2 regions of the Paenibacillus sp. FSL R5-0636 genome follow, and region 2 is predicted to be linked to the other one. Evidence: riboswitches for the same ligand, from Rfam matches in the RefSeq annotation. Region 2 holds a riboswitch; the other holds the start of a gene.
The links. A riboswitch is a leader RNA that binds a small molecule or an ion and turns the genes downstream of it on or off. The one in region 2 is predicted to bind glycine.
Positions count from the first base shown of each region.

Region 1: another riboswitch for glycine. It lies ahead of gcvT (glycine cleavage system aminomethyltransferase GcvT); the one in region 2 lies ahead of MKX34_RS31700 (amino acid permease).

Region 1 is NZ_CP150232.1:6,512,516-6,518,872, forward strand. Features, by position in the region: gene MKX34_RS29820 (flagellar motor protein) at 1-47, shown strand, start outside; gene MKX34_RS29825 (flagellar motor protein MotB) at 44-874, shown strand; gene gcvH (glycine cleavage system protein GcvH) at 1,304-1,696, opposite strand; glycine riboswitch at 1,975-2,073, shown strand; gene gcvT (glycine cleavage system aminomethyltransferase GcvT) at 2,265-3,377, shown strand; gene gcvPA (aminomethyl-transferring glycine dehydrogenase subunit GcvPA) at 3,484-4,836, shown strand; gene gcvPB (aminomethyl-transferring glycine dehydrogenase subunit GcvPB) at 4,833-6,293, shown strand.
Region 2 is NZ_CP150232.1:6,949,706-6,956,062, forward strand. Features, by position in the region: gene MKX34_RS31685 (DUF4179 domain-containing protein) at 1-167, shown strand, start outside; gene MKX34_RS31690 (DUF5643 domain-containing protein) at 191-1,096, shown strand; gene MKX34_RS31695 (HAMP domain-containing sensor histidine kinase) at 1,202-2,365, opposite strand; gene MKX34_RS31700 (amino acid permease) at 2,741-4,123, opposite strand; glycine riboswitch at 4,271-4,353, opposite strand; gene MKX34_RS31705 (DNA alkylation repair protein) at 4,598-5,305, opposite strand; gene MKX34_RS31710 (TetR-like C-terminal domain-containing protein) at 5,376-5,930, opposite strand; gene MKX34_RS31715 (DHA2 family efflux MFS transporter permease subunit) at 6,097-6,357, shown strand, end outside.

The DNA.
Region 1 (6,357 bases), 440 kb from region 2:
CAGATACCACCACAGATGACCGTGCAGAAGCAAGAGGTTTTATATGAGACAAAGAGACCGGCGCAAACGGCGGGTAGAGAATCGAGAAAGCCGTGATCGTTGGATGATTACTTACGCAGATCTAATTACGCTTTTACTTATATTTTTCGTTATATTGTATGCGATGAGCAGCCTGGACACTGACAAATACAATATCGTAACCGGCTCTTTATCCCAGACTTTCAAGTCGAGCAGCACTGTTCTTGAAGGCGGAGATGGTATTTTAGATGCTGGAAAGACCCCTGACAACAAACCAGAGAGTACAGATGGGAATGCGAACGCAACTGCAAAACCAAATGACGGTTCTGATAAACAAACGGAGAATGAAACACCTTCAGCACGGGAGTTGGCTTTTCGAGAACAAGAGGCGAAGCTTGCTGAGTTAATGGGTGTGATCACCCACTATGTGGAGGAGAATAATCTCGGTGAACAAATATTTGTAGCCGACAAACCGCAGGGCATAGAAATCACGCTCAGCGACCGTTTTCTTTTTGATGTGGGTAAAGCAGATGTGAAGTCACCAGCCCTTCCTGCTCTTCAGCAGTTGTCTGGCTTATTCAAAGATATCGGGGCAACGATCAGCATTGAAGGACATACGGATAATACACCAGTGTCATCAGCTTCACGTTATAACGACAATTGGGAGCTATCGGGTGCTCGTGCGCTTTCTGTGCTGCGCTTTTTCTTAGATAATGAAGGACTGAACCCGGACACTTTTCAATATGCAGGTTATGCCGATACCCGACCAACAGCAGATAATACTACGGTAGCAGGCAAACAGAAAAATCGACGCGTAGAGATCATTGTCCTTCGACAGCTTCAAGAGGTGGAATAAAAATATAGTTGTTTGTGCTCAGAGCTAAGTTCGGCGGCTAAGGCCATTTCAATTGCCACATTGACCAATAATGGGGTTTCACCTAATTTAATTCGGGAAAACCTCCCTGATTTTTCACCTAATATCGTATCCAATCGCGGAATGAGGGAATTTCTCCCTGATTATTACTCTTTTTAGTCTGATATAGTGGTTTTACCGAGATAATTAGGGAGGAATTCCCTAAAATCCTAACTCTCACGCTATAATCGTCTAAAATGAGGGAGGTTTTCCCTAATTCCATACTCCACTAGACCCTCAAACCATTCGATTGAGTTTACGAATACTCGCACAATCTACATAAGAAACACAAACAGCAAGTCCCCAAATCACAGAAACTTGCTGCTAAAAACATCACACTTGATCAGACTATTTCCCGTCCCCAATTTCCAATTATTCAGCAACTAACGCGCTATAACCGGCTGCATCTAACAGACCTTTTACAGCATCAGCATATTCTCCATCAACTTCAATCTCAAAAATCCAACCCCCGCCATATGGCTGATCATTGATAAGCTCCGGACTAGCTTCTAATCCATCATTCACCTTGGTAACCGTCCCAGAGACGGGCGAATACAATTCCGATACCGTCTTAACGGATTCGATACTGCCTACGCTGTCACCGGCCGAAATGGTTGATCCTACCTCAGGAAACTCAACAAATACGATGTCGCCTAATAAATGCTGAGCATGGTCCGTAATCCCAACACGTACTACTCGTCCTTCTACTTGCTGTGCCCATTCATGCTCTTCGCTGTAAAGAAGGTTGTCTAATACTTCACTCATTTCAAGCCGCCTCATTTCCAATTTGGAGTTCTAAATTTAGTTATAGCCTAAGTTATCCCGGCTCACAATGTCAATATTACTAACAGGAAATTTAAATTTGTCATTTTTTCGACGTTTTCTTGTTGACAGCGCCCGACTATACCCGTTTAATGGAGACATACAAGAAGAAACGACGTTGTCGTCTTTTTATAGACAATAACCGTTTCTCGGAGAAATATAAGGATAATGTATAATGTGAACCATATACTTTCTTATATTTGAAATAAATATAGTTGCGGATGATGGCATAGGGAGAGACTGTCTCACTTGAAGACGGCGCCGAAGGAGTAAGCCCTAACAGGGGTGAATCTCTCAGGCAAAAGGACCTTTGTCGGACGTATCTCTGGAGAGCATCAGACGCAAGGCTAGATGCGTCAGATCACCAACGGGGAAACCTGCAAGCTAGTTACGGCAGGGTAACTCTCAGGTACAAAGGACAGAGCAGAAAGCGATTTGTGCATTTATGCATGATTGCTTCTGCCTGTCCTTTTTTCGTATGTAATCAGATCAGATCAAGGGGAGTGACGACATGGATGCTTTGAGAAGAACACCTTTTTATGATCTCTATTCCGCTTATGCGGAATCCAGATGCATTGACTTCGGTGGCTGGGAGCTGCCAGTACAGTTTACAGGTATCGTAAAAGAGCATGAAGCCGTTCGCCAGCAGGCTGGGCTGTTCGATGTCTCGCATATGGGTGAATTCATGGTGATTGGGAGCGGTGCAGAAGCCTTTTTGCAAAAAATGACAACCAATGATGTCAGCCGTCTCACGGATGGTGCGGCACAATATACACTGCTCTGTTATCCAAATGGCGGAGTTGTCGACGATCTACTCGTGTATCGCCTAAGCGAAGGGCATTATATGCTCGTCGTTAATGCCTCCAACATCGACAAAGACTTCCAGTGGCTGCAAGAGCATTTGACCTCTGAATTCGGCGAAGTCACGCTCACTAATGTCTCTGACGAGACGCTTTTGCTCGCCTTGCAGGGTCCTCTGGCAGAGACCATTCTCGCGGAAGTTACTGATGCTCCTATTTCAACACTCAAGCCTTTCCATTTCATCGAACGCGCCACCGTTTGCGGTGTAGAGGTACTTATCTCCCGTACGGGTTATACCGGTGAAGATGGCTTCGAGATCTACGCTTCGCTGGAAGGTGCAGAAACGTTATGGAACGGACTGCTTGCTGCAGGCGCGCCTCACGGATTAACACCTGCTGGACTGGGTGCACGGGATACCCTGCGTTTTGAGGCAAAATTACCACTGTACGGTCAGGAGCTATCCGCTGACATCACCCCGCTTGAAGCAGGAGTACAGTTCTTCGTGAAGCTGGACAAAATAGACTTTATCGGACGCGATGCACTAATACAGCAAAAAGAAGCTGGGATTCCCCGTCGCCTTGTCGGCCTAGAAATGATTGATCGAGGCATTCCACGCTCCCATTATCCTGTTTGGGCAGATGGGGTTAAGATTGGTGAGGTCACAACCGGAACACAGTCCCCTACGCTGAAACGGAACCTGGGGTTGGCTTTGATTGATGCTGCTTACAGTGAAATAGGCACAGAGGTTTACGTAGAGATACGCGGCAAGCAGCTTAAGGCTGTAGTGATCAAGGCCCCTTTTTACAAGTATAAACGCCTTTAGCGTCCATATAAGGACGGTGAGCTTTTAAGCGAGAAATAGAAGGATAAAGTATAGCGTGAAAATTGTACTTTCTTATATTTTAAAAAAGCCAAGGAGTGAAACCTTAATGAAGCACCGTTATCTGCCCATGACAGAACAGGACCGCGTAGAGATGATGGAGGCCGTCGGGATTCAGTCTATAGATGAGCTGTTCTCCGATATTCCTGAAGCGGTACGTTACCAAGGCACTATGCCGATGTCTGAACCACTCGATGAATACGCCCTGCTGCGCCACATGAAAGGTTTGGCTGACCAAAATGCCGACTTTGATTCTCACGCCAGCTTCCTCGGCGCCGGATTATACGATCATCACATCCCTGTGGTCATCAACCATGTCATTTCCCGTTCTGAATTCTACACTGCCTACACTCCTTATCAACCGGAGATCAGCCAAGGTGAGCTGCAAGCGATCTTCGAATTCCAATCCTACATTTGCGAACTAACCGGTATGAAAGTTGCCAATGCCAGTATGTATGATGGCGCTACAGCTTTATCCGAAGCAGCGGTTCTCGCGGCTGGTGCTACCAAACGCAAAAAATTAATCGTCTCCCGTACCGTTCATCCTGAGGCTCGCCAAGTGCTATGTACTTCGGCTAATGCTTGGGGTCTGGAGGTGGTGGAGATTGACTATAAAGACGGTGTTACCGATCAAGCTAAACTCGCTGAAGCTATCGATGGAGATACTGCCGCAGTGCTTATTCAATCGCCTAACTTCTTCGGCAGCATCGAGGATCTTCGCTCGGTTGAGCCGCTGATTCACGCGGTTAAAGGTCTTCTTGTAGTCAGCGCGAACCCAATAGCTCTAGGTGTACTTGAAACTCCGGGCAAACTTGGAGCCGACATCGTAGTGGGTGATGCTCAGCCACTTGGTATTCCAGCTTCTCTCGGGGGTCCAACTTGCGGATTCTTTGCCGTAGCTGATCACCTGATGCGCCGCATGCCAGGCCGGATCGTTGGCCAAACGGTAGACCGTAACGGTAAACGTGGCTTCGTTCTTACACTTCAAGCGCGTGAGCAGCATATTCGTCGTGAAAAAGCGACATCGAATATCTGCTCCAATCAGGCGCTGCTGGCTCTCTGCGCATCCGTCTACTTGTCCGTTATGGGCAAAGAAGGCATGCGTGAAGTAGGCGAGCTAAATATTCGCAAAAGCCATTACGCTGCTAATAAACTCAGCGGACTAACAGGTGCTGAACTTGCCTTCTCCTCCCCATTCTTTAACGAATTTGTCGTGAAGCTTCCTGAAGGCAGCAGTGTGGCCTCTATTAATTCGAAGCTGCTGAAGGAAGGTTATCTTGGGGGTTATGATCTGGGTCGTGATTATCCTGAACTTGCTGGACATATGCTGGTTGCCGTAACGGAAAAAAGAAGCAAAACCGAAATCGGCCAATTCGCTAGCGCACTGGAGGGCTGTTTATGAAACCGGAGCAAAGTCTAATTTTTGAATTAAGCCGTCCTGGCCGTTCGGCCTATTCTTTGCCACTATGCGATGTGCCGCAGGAAGAAACCTTGGAATCCCTAATTCCATCGGATTTACTCCGTAGCGAACCCGTCGTACTTCCAGAAGTATCGGAAGTGGATGTCATTCGCCACTACACTTCTCTTTCACGTCGCAACTTTGGTGTAGACAATGGCTTCTATCCACTCGGTTCATGCACGATGAAATACAATCCGAAGATTAACGAAGATGTTGCCCGCTTCTCCGGCTTCGCCAAAATTCATCCCTACCAACCAGAAGAAAGTATTCAAGGCGCACTGGAATTAATGTATACCCTACAAAATGATCTGTCCGCGCTGACGGGCATGGATGCAGTATCCTTACAGCCTGCCGCAGGTGCTCATGGTGAATGGACCGGCCTCATGATGATCCGCGCCTACCATGAAAGTCGCGGCGAGACGCGTACTAAGGTTATCGTGCCGGATTCCTCGCACGGAACCAATCCTGCTAGTGCCTCAGCAGCAGGACTTGAAACGATCACGATCCCTTCCACAGATAAAGGAATGGTCGATCTTGAAGCACTGAAGGCAGCCGTCGGTAGCGACACAGCCGCACTGATGCTGACTAACCCAAGCACACTCGGCTTGTTCGAGACCCAAATTGTCGAGATTGCTGAGATCGTGCATGAAGCAGGGGGCTTACTCTATTACGATGGAGCCAACTCCAATGCCATTATGGGCATTACCCGCCCTGGCGACATGGGCTTTGACGTTGTGCATCTGAACTTGCATAAGACAATGAGCACCCCACATGGCGGTGGCGGCCCTGGAGCCGGACCAGTCGGCGTAAAATCTATCCTCATTCCATTCTTGCCACAACCTACTGTGGTAAAGAATGAAGATAGCAGCTTCTCACTTCACTTCGGTGGTCCTGAATCTATTGGACGCGTGAAAGCTTTTTATGGAAACTTTGGTATTCTGGTTCGTGCCTATGCCTATATCCGGACCTATGGTCCAGACGGACTGCGTGAGGTATCCGAAAATGCTGTGCTGAATGCGAACTATATGATGCACCGTCTGGCGCCGTATTTTGAAATCCCATATCCGGGTGTATGTAAGCATGAATTCGTGATGTCCGGCAAAAACCTCAAGCAATATGGCGTGCGCACCTTAGACGTTGCTAAACGATTGCTCGACTTCGGCTACCACCCGCCAACCGTGTACTTCCCTCTGACTGTTGAGGAATGCATGATGATCGAGCCGACGGAAACCGAAAGTAAAGAAACGCTCGACGGCTTCATCGATACGATGATTCAGATTGTGAAAGAAGCGCAGGAGACACCAGAAATTGTAATCAACGCACCGCATACCACAGAGATTAGCCGTTTGGATGAGACACAGGCTGCGCGTAAGCCAGTTTTGAATTGTTCTTGCGGTTAAGTACTTATCAAAAAAATGTTCTAGACAGATAAAAGCCATCCTCCGTTGTTGATTAATTTCGGAG
Region 2 (6,357 bases):
TGCTTACTGAGCCATTTGAGAAACACCCTAATATGCTCACAATCCGTGGCTATCTTTATGAGTTTGAGAACCCACAAAGTAAGAATGGAGCATTTAAAACAGACAGTTCTGGAAACCCAGTGAAGCATTATATTGACGGTCTAGAGATAAACGTGCTAGTTAAATAAAAATTAAGGAGCTTGATAATATCATGAAAAAAACGACTAAGAAGATGTCTGTAATTTTAAGTGCTGCTGTATGCCTAGGAGCGTTGGGAATGCCAGCTTTAACCCAAGCATCCAGTGCTCAACCCGCTGTTGAAGCTTCCCTGAATACAACAAAAGTGGCCGATTCACACGATCAGCTTACTTTAAAGGGCAGTGCACAGTTTGACGGTAATTATATTAAGATCGACCTGAGCCGTGAGGGATCGCTATTTTCAGGAATGCTCGCAGGAGTAACCTTAAATGATAAAGGCGAACCCTATCTTGCAGAAGGTACTATTGTGGGAATAGACGCCAAGCTCGCTCAACCAGGAGGCATCGATTTAAAAACACCACGCTGGATCAGTGACGGAGATGCCAACAAGGCGGTTGTTGTATTGCAGACCGGATGGCTAACCGAGCAACAAAAGGCAAGCCTGGCTTCCTCTGAATTGAGTATCTATGTGAAGCTTAACGGAATCGAAAACCCGTATGTACTTAAATTTTCCCTCAAGCAAGCAGGATTAGTGCGTAATATTCAGCTACCTGCTATAAAGAAAGACAACCAATTTGAAATCAAAACCACCCGTGTTGCTGCGGGAGAGACTTCTGTGCGTATCGCTTTAGCGGTTAAAGGGGTTGCCACCCAAGGCCAGGCTTTAGGATATGACATTTATGATAATCTGGGCAATAAATTAGAATCTATTGCAAGAGATTCTATTGCAGCAACTCAAAATACGGTTTCTGAAGATTTATTGTTCGAAGCACCTCGCTCAGCCGCTGAATATCTAGTTATCAGACCTTATCAAGCCGTATTTGAAAAAGGCAACACCGGGGCTTATAAATTAGATGCCAAAGGCAATGTAGTTAAAAATTATAACAAGCAACTGGAGATCAAAATCCCTCTAAAATAATCGTTAACGCAGCAAACATAAACATATATATCTAGGAAAAGGGGATTACCTCTCCGCCGAAGGCTTGAGGTAATCCCCTTTGTTCAATTGAAAGAAGGTTCCGTATTACTGATCATTTATAGCTAAAAAGCGGATAGTAGCTGTTGTCCCCTTACCTTCAGAGCTACTATAATAAATTTCCCCGCCGTATTTTTCTACGATATTAAAGCAAATCATTAATCCTAAACCTGTTCCATTACTTTTTAATGAATAAAAAGGAGTGCCTAGCGACTTAACCTCTGCTTCTGACATCCCGCTTCCTTCATCGATGATTGTTATCTCAATAAAATTATTGTTCCTATTCGCCATAATAGAGACAGATTTACCAACTTCCGAAGCCTCTAAAGCATTTTTTATTATATTAATAAGCAGCTGCTTAAATTCAATTTTATTAATAGAAATCATGCAATCTTCTTCTACGTAGGTAACGATTTGATTATCAGATAACATTGCGTAGGAATGGAGCAATCCTGTAACACTTTCAAGTACATCCTTCACATCTACTTTTTCTAATTTTTGCTCTCCATTTGGCTTTGAAAGGGTTAGAAATTGCGAGATAATCTGTTCTACTGTGTTTAATTCATCAATCATTAATTTAAATTTTCTTTTCATAGGATCATCAAATGAAGGATCCTCATCAAAAAACTGCAAAAAACCTCTAACCACTGTCACTGGATTTCTAATTTCGTGCGCAACGGCAGCTGTTAATTGTCCAACCATCTTTAAACGCTCAGATTGCTGTAATTGTTCATAATAAAGCTGCTGTTTTTTCATCCGTTTAAATGATATTTGAAAAATGAAAAATAATAACACTTGAACCGCTATTATATTAATGAAATTGCCTAGCATATCATAATGTAAATATGTATATAAATCCCCTCTATCAATCAAGAGGATATAGCCAAATGTAATTACCATTAGTACCCCATTTATAATGAAGGAAAAATAGAACAATTTTAAATCAAAAAATAGAATAGACAGTGCAGGAATAAGACAAATGAGGATATAGGTAGTCCATGTTTGAGGATATAAAAAGAATAGCGTATAAAAATACGCAAATCCAAATAGAATGATAATCTTTCTAAAAGTATGTGTCTCATGCTTAGGGTAAATCCATAAACAAACCGTTAGAAACGCCACACATAAAAAATGAATGATATAACCAAAATCAATCCCATCTAACTCTAGGGTAGATAGTATCAATCCAAACATCATAAGAACGATGATCATTAACATTAATATGTAATAGGTTTTTCGATTCACCCGACTGTAGAACTCTCTCATGAATTCACCACTTTTAAATTGATTTTACCATTACGATAGTTATCTTACTTGTAAACTTATTGTCGAAATAAGAATTATATCAGTTGAAATAGTAATAAACAATAACTGAAAAAAACTGTAAACTCGATGATATTATAGTTTGTAAAAAATTAAAAAACCGGGAGATACCATTTTAACAGTATCTTCCGGTTTTCTGTTTAACTTTGCATATTCTTTAAGCAAACGTCCATGTAGGAACGCTTGAAACCGGCAAGGGCTCCCTGCCCAGTCGCGGTTGAATATAACCACGGCTTCTGCGCCGGTTAAAGCTTTCCTCATAAACTAGAGAGGTGTTTCGGTCCTGATTATTTTATTATCTCTTTCCCTCTTTCTTCTATTTATCGAATACAAAACAAATAATAAAATAAACCATAAAGGCGTCAACAATAATGCCGGACGAGTTTCATCAGCAAACAGCATAATTATGAGTATGATTGCAAACAAGGCTAGAACAACATAATTCACAAAAGGTGTGAACGGTGCCTTGAATTTTGATTTGGCCTGCAATTCCGGCTTCGTCTTTTTATATCGCAAATGGCAAATTAGAACGACGCCCCAAACCCAGATGAAACAAATGGCACTAATCGTTGTCACGATGCCAAAGGCCGTCTCCGGAATCAGCTTACTCAACAAAGCCCCTACAGATAAGACAAGCGTGGATATGAATAAAGCATTACTTGGCACATGATTTTTATTAAGCTTTGCAAAGTTGGCTGGAGCCTGGTCATTTCTGCTTAGATTGTATAGAATCCGGCTTGTTGAGAACATCCCGCTGTTACAAGCGGAAGCAGCTGAAGTTAATACAACGAAATTAATAACCCCCGCGGCAATCGGAATCCCCACTAAACTAAATGTTTTAACAAAAGGACTTTCTGCCGGGTTTAGTTCTGTCCAAGCGTTGATGCATAATAAGGCAATAATAGCACCCACGTAGAAAAATAGAATTCGCAAAGGTATTTTATTAATCGCCGATGGGATAGTTTTTTCTGGATTGGATGTTTCCGCTGCTGATACCCCCACCAATTCCACACCCACAAAAGCAAACACAACCATTTGAAATGAAAGTAAGAACCCGGAAATCCCGTTTGGAAATACTCCCCCATGTGCCCAAATATTACTGAGCGCAACCGTTCCGGTAGTTGTTTTGAATCCAATCACCAGTAAAACTACCCCTATGGCAATTAACGCGAGAATAGTGATTACCTTAATTAAAGCAAACCAAAATTCCAATTCGCCAAAGCTTTTTACAGTTAATAAATTGAGTCCTAATAAAATAATTAAACAAATGACTGCGGGTATCCATTGCGGGATATCAAACCAATATTGTACATAGACCCCAACAGCTATAATATCGGCCATAGCCGTCATGATCCAGCAAAACCAATAGGTCCATCCAGTTACAAACGCCGCCCGCGGTCCAAGATAGTCTTCGGCAATGTCTGTAAAAGATTGATAACCTGCTTTTGACAACAGAAGTTCTCCCAATGCCCTCATCACAAAGAAAATAGCGATACCCACGATTAAATAAGCAAAAATGATCGATGGTCCTGCCAGCTGTATAGCTTTTCCAGATCCTAAAAATAATCCGGTACCGATGGTTCCACCAATCGCAATGAGCTGAACATGTCGATTCTCTAAATCTCTCTTTAATTCTTGTGCTGCCATTTCGAACTCCCCCTTATGTGAAAAAAATAACAAGTGAAAATGATAACAAAAAAGAGATTGGATACGCTCCAATCTCTTAGGTATAAGAATAATAAATAAAATACATTTATTTATTCTGACGATGATCAGAATAACAAATGAATTATCTAGTACTCTTCTGTCCTTTTGCCTGAGATTGTGAACCCTTCGGCGCCGGGGGATTCCCCCACGGTCTCTCCAGAAGCTGCTCCTGCTATAGTGTGATCCATAGCAATCATAGCTTGCGAATTATTTAATTTTTATGTCGCTAACTTCATTTTTAATATTTTTCAATACTAATCATTGTCAAATATTTTGTCAATAACATTAATTACCGCTTTATTATTGTTCCATTAACTTTTATTGCACACAATTAAGGGCTTGTCAGCCAAGCCGCCAATTCTTCTGTCTGCAGGCACAACCTTCAATACGCTCTCCTTAGCACTCCATGACTGACTAACACCTTACATGTTTTCGTTTGAAGCCCAGCTGCGATTTATCAACTGCCTTTTGAATATTAATTGAAGCATTCAAAATCTTGCTTTTTGTACTACCGGTATGGACTTCCACCGGGCCAACTTCCTTTGCAATCTCAACCGCTTTATCATGAAGCGGCAGATAGGATACGCCCACAGTGTAGATGAAATTGTTCATTGCGTATTTCGTTCGTTCAGGGGCATCATGAATCGTATTTTTAGCAAGCTCCAACATAGCGGCCAATTTTTCTGCGGAAAATTCACTGTCCGGGCGATTTCCGAGCAGCCAGCAGTAACAGTTCCAGCCCGCCGACATTTTCAACTCTATATCACTTGCAATCCATTTATCAGAAACCTCTTGCGCAATATCCGTCTCCGCCAACGTTACTGCCACCACAAAGTCCGATAGCATATAGAAATAAGCCCCAGCAATCCACCGCTCAAAATCCGACTCTGACATTGCTTTAGGCTCCGCGATCACCCCGGCAAAATACATAGCGTCGTAATTTCCCGTAGCATAAAGCTGCTCGGCCAAGGGTTGATTATGTTTTATTTTTCTGAAGATAGGCTTCATCTGGCCTGTGGCCACACCAAAAAGCGGTTCGTGCGCGCCATTGGATAGATATATTTTCTTGGTGCGTTCCTTGCCGAGAGCTTCAAGCTCTTGCATGACCGTTTCTAAATCCATTGTTCGCACTTCCTTTTTTATGAATATTGGCTAGGGACTCAAACTTTACTTGAATATATCATAAAAGCCCTTATAAATATCTTCTTTTATACATCAAGGTAATTTGCCCCGCTATGTATTCAGCGCTATATTGGTTGCCATCCTTAATCCACCACATAATAATCCCCAGTAGTGAGGCTGCAATAATATCAACGGAGACTACCTCCTTAGTAGAGTCAATGTTCCTCGCGTTTCTTCGTTTTTCGACAGTATTTTTTAACAGGTTGGTCAAGTGGTTTTTGAAGCCTTTATGCTCAATCAATACAGCAAAAACTTTCCGGTATTCAAAAAAATAATTTAAAAAGGTGATCAGCTGCTCCTGTTCGTTGTTGCTCTTCATTTGTAATAGCGGTTCAACCTTCATGGATAGGTCATCGAAGATTTCATGTACGATCTGGCGCAATAAATCGTTAATATCCTCATAATGCAAATAAAACGTTGCGCGATTTAGTTCCGCGCGGTTGGCGATTTTTTGGACGGTCAATTGCGAAATCTCCACATTGTCGGACAATAATGAAAAAACAGCGTTTTTCAACATCTTTTTTGAGCGAATGGCTCGTGGGTCAACTCTTTTATGTTCAGTCATTTCATCCCTCTATTATCGTTTAAATGGCCTTTCATCAACTAATTTGCCTATTCTGTCGATTAGTCGACATTTTCAATAAAATTGCAAATAGGAATACTTTTTAAATCCTGATATGATTTATTTTATTGACACTATGTCGAAAAAGCAATGAAGAGAGGACTGCAACATGCAAGAAGACACTAAGAACATAAATAAAGGGATCTTATTAACCATCTTAATCTTTGGTTGTTTCTTATCCACACTCAATCAGACGCTTTTAAATGTCGCCTTAAGTAGTTTGATGGATGTTTTTGATGTCACAGCAACAACCGTACAATGGATTTCAACAGGATTTATGCTGATCAACGGGATTTTGATTCCGATTACGGCCTATTTAATGAAACGTTTTACAACACGGCAATTATTTATAAGTGCCATGTCATTTTTA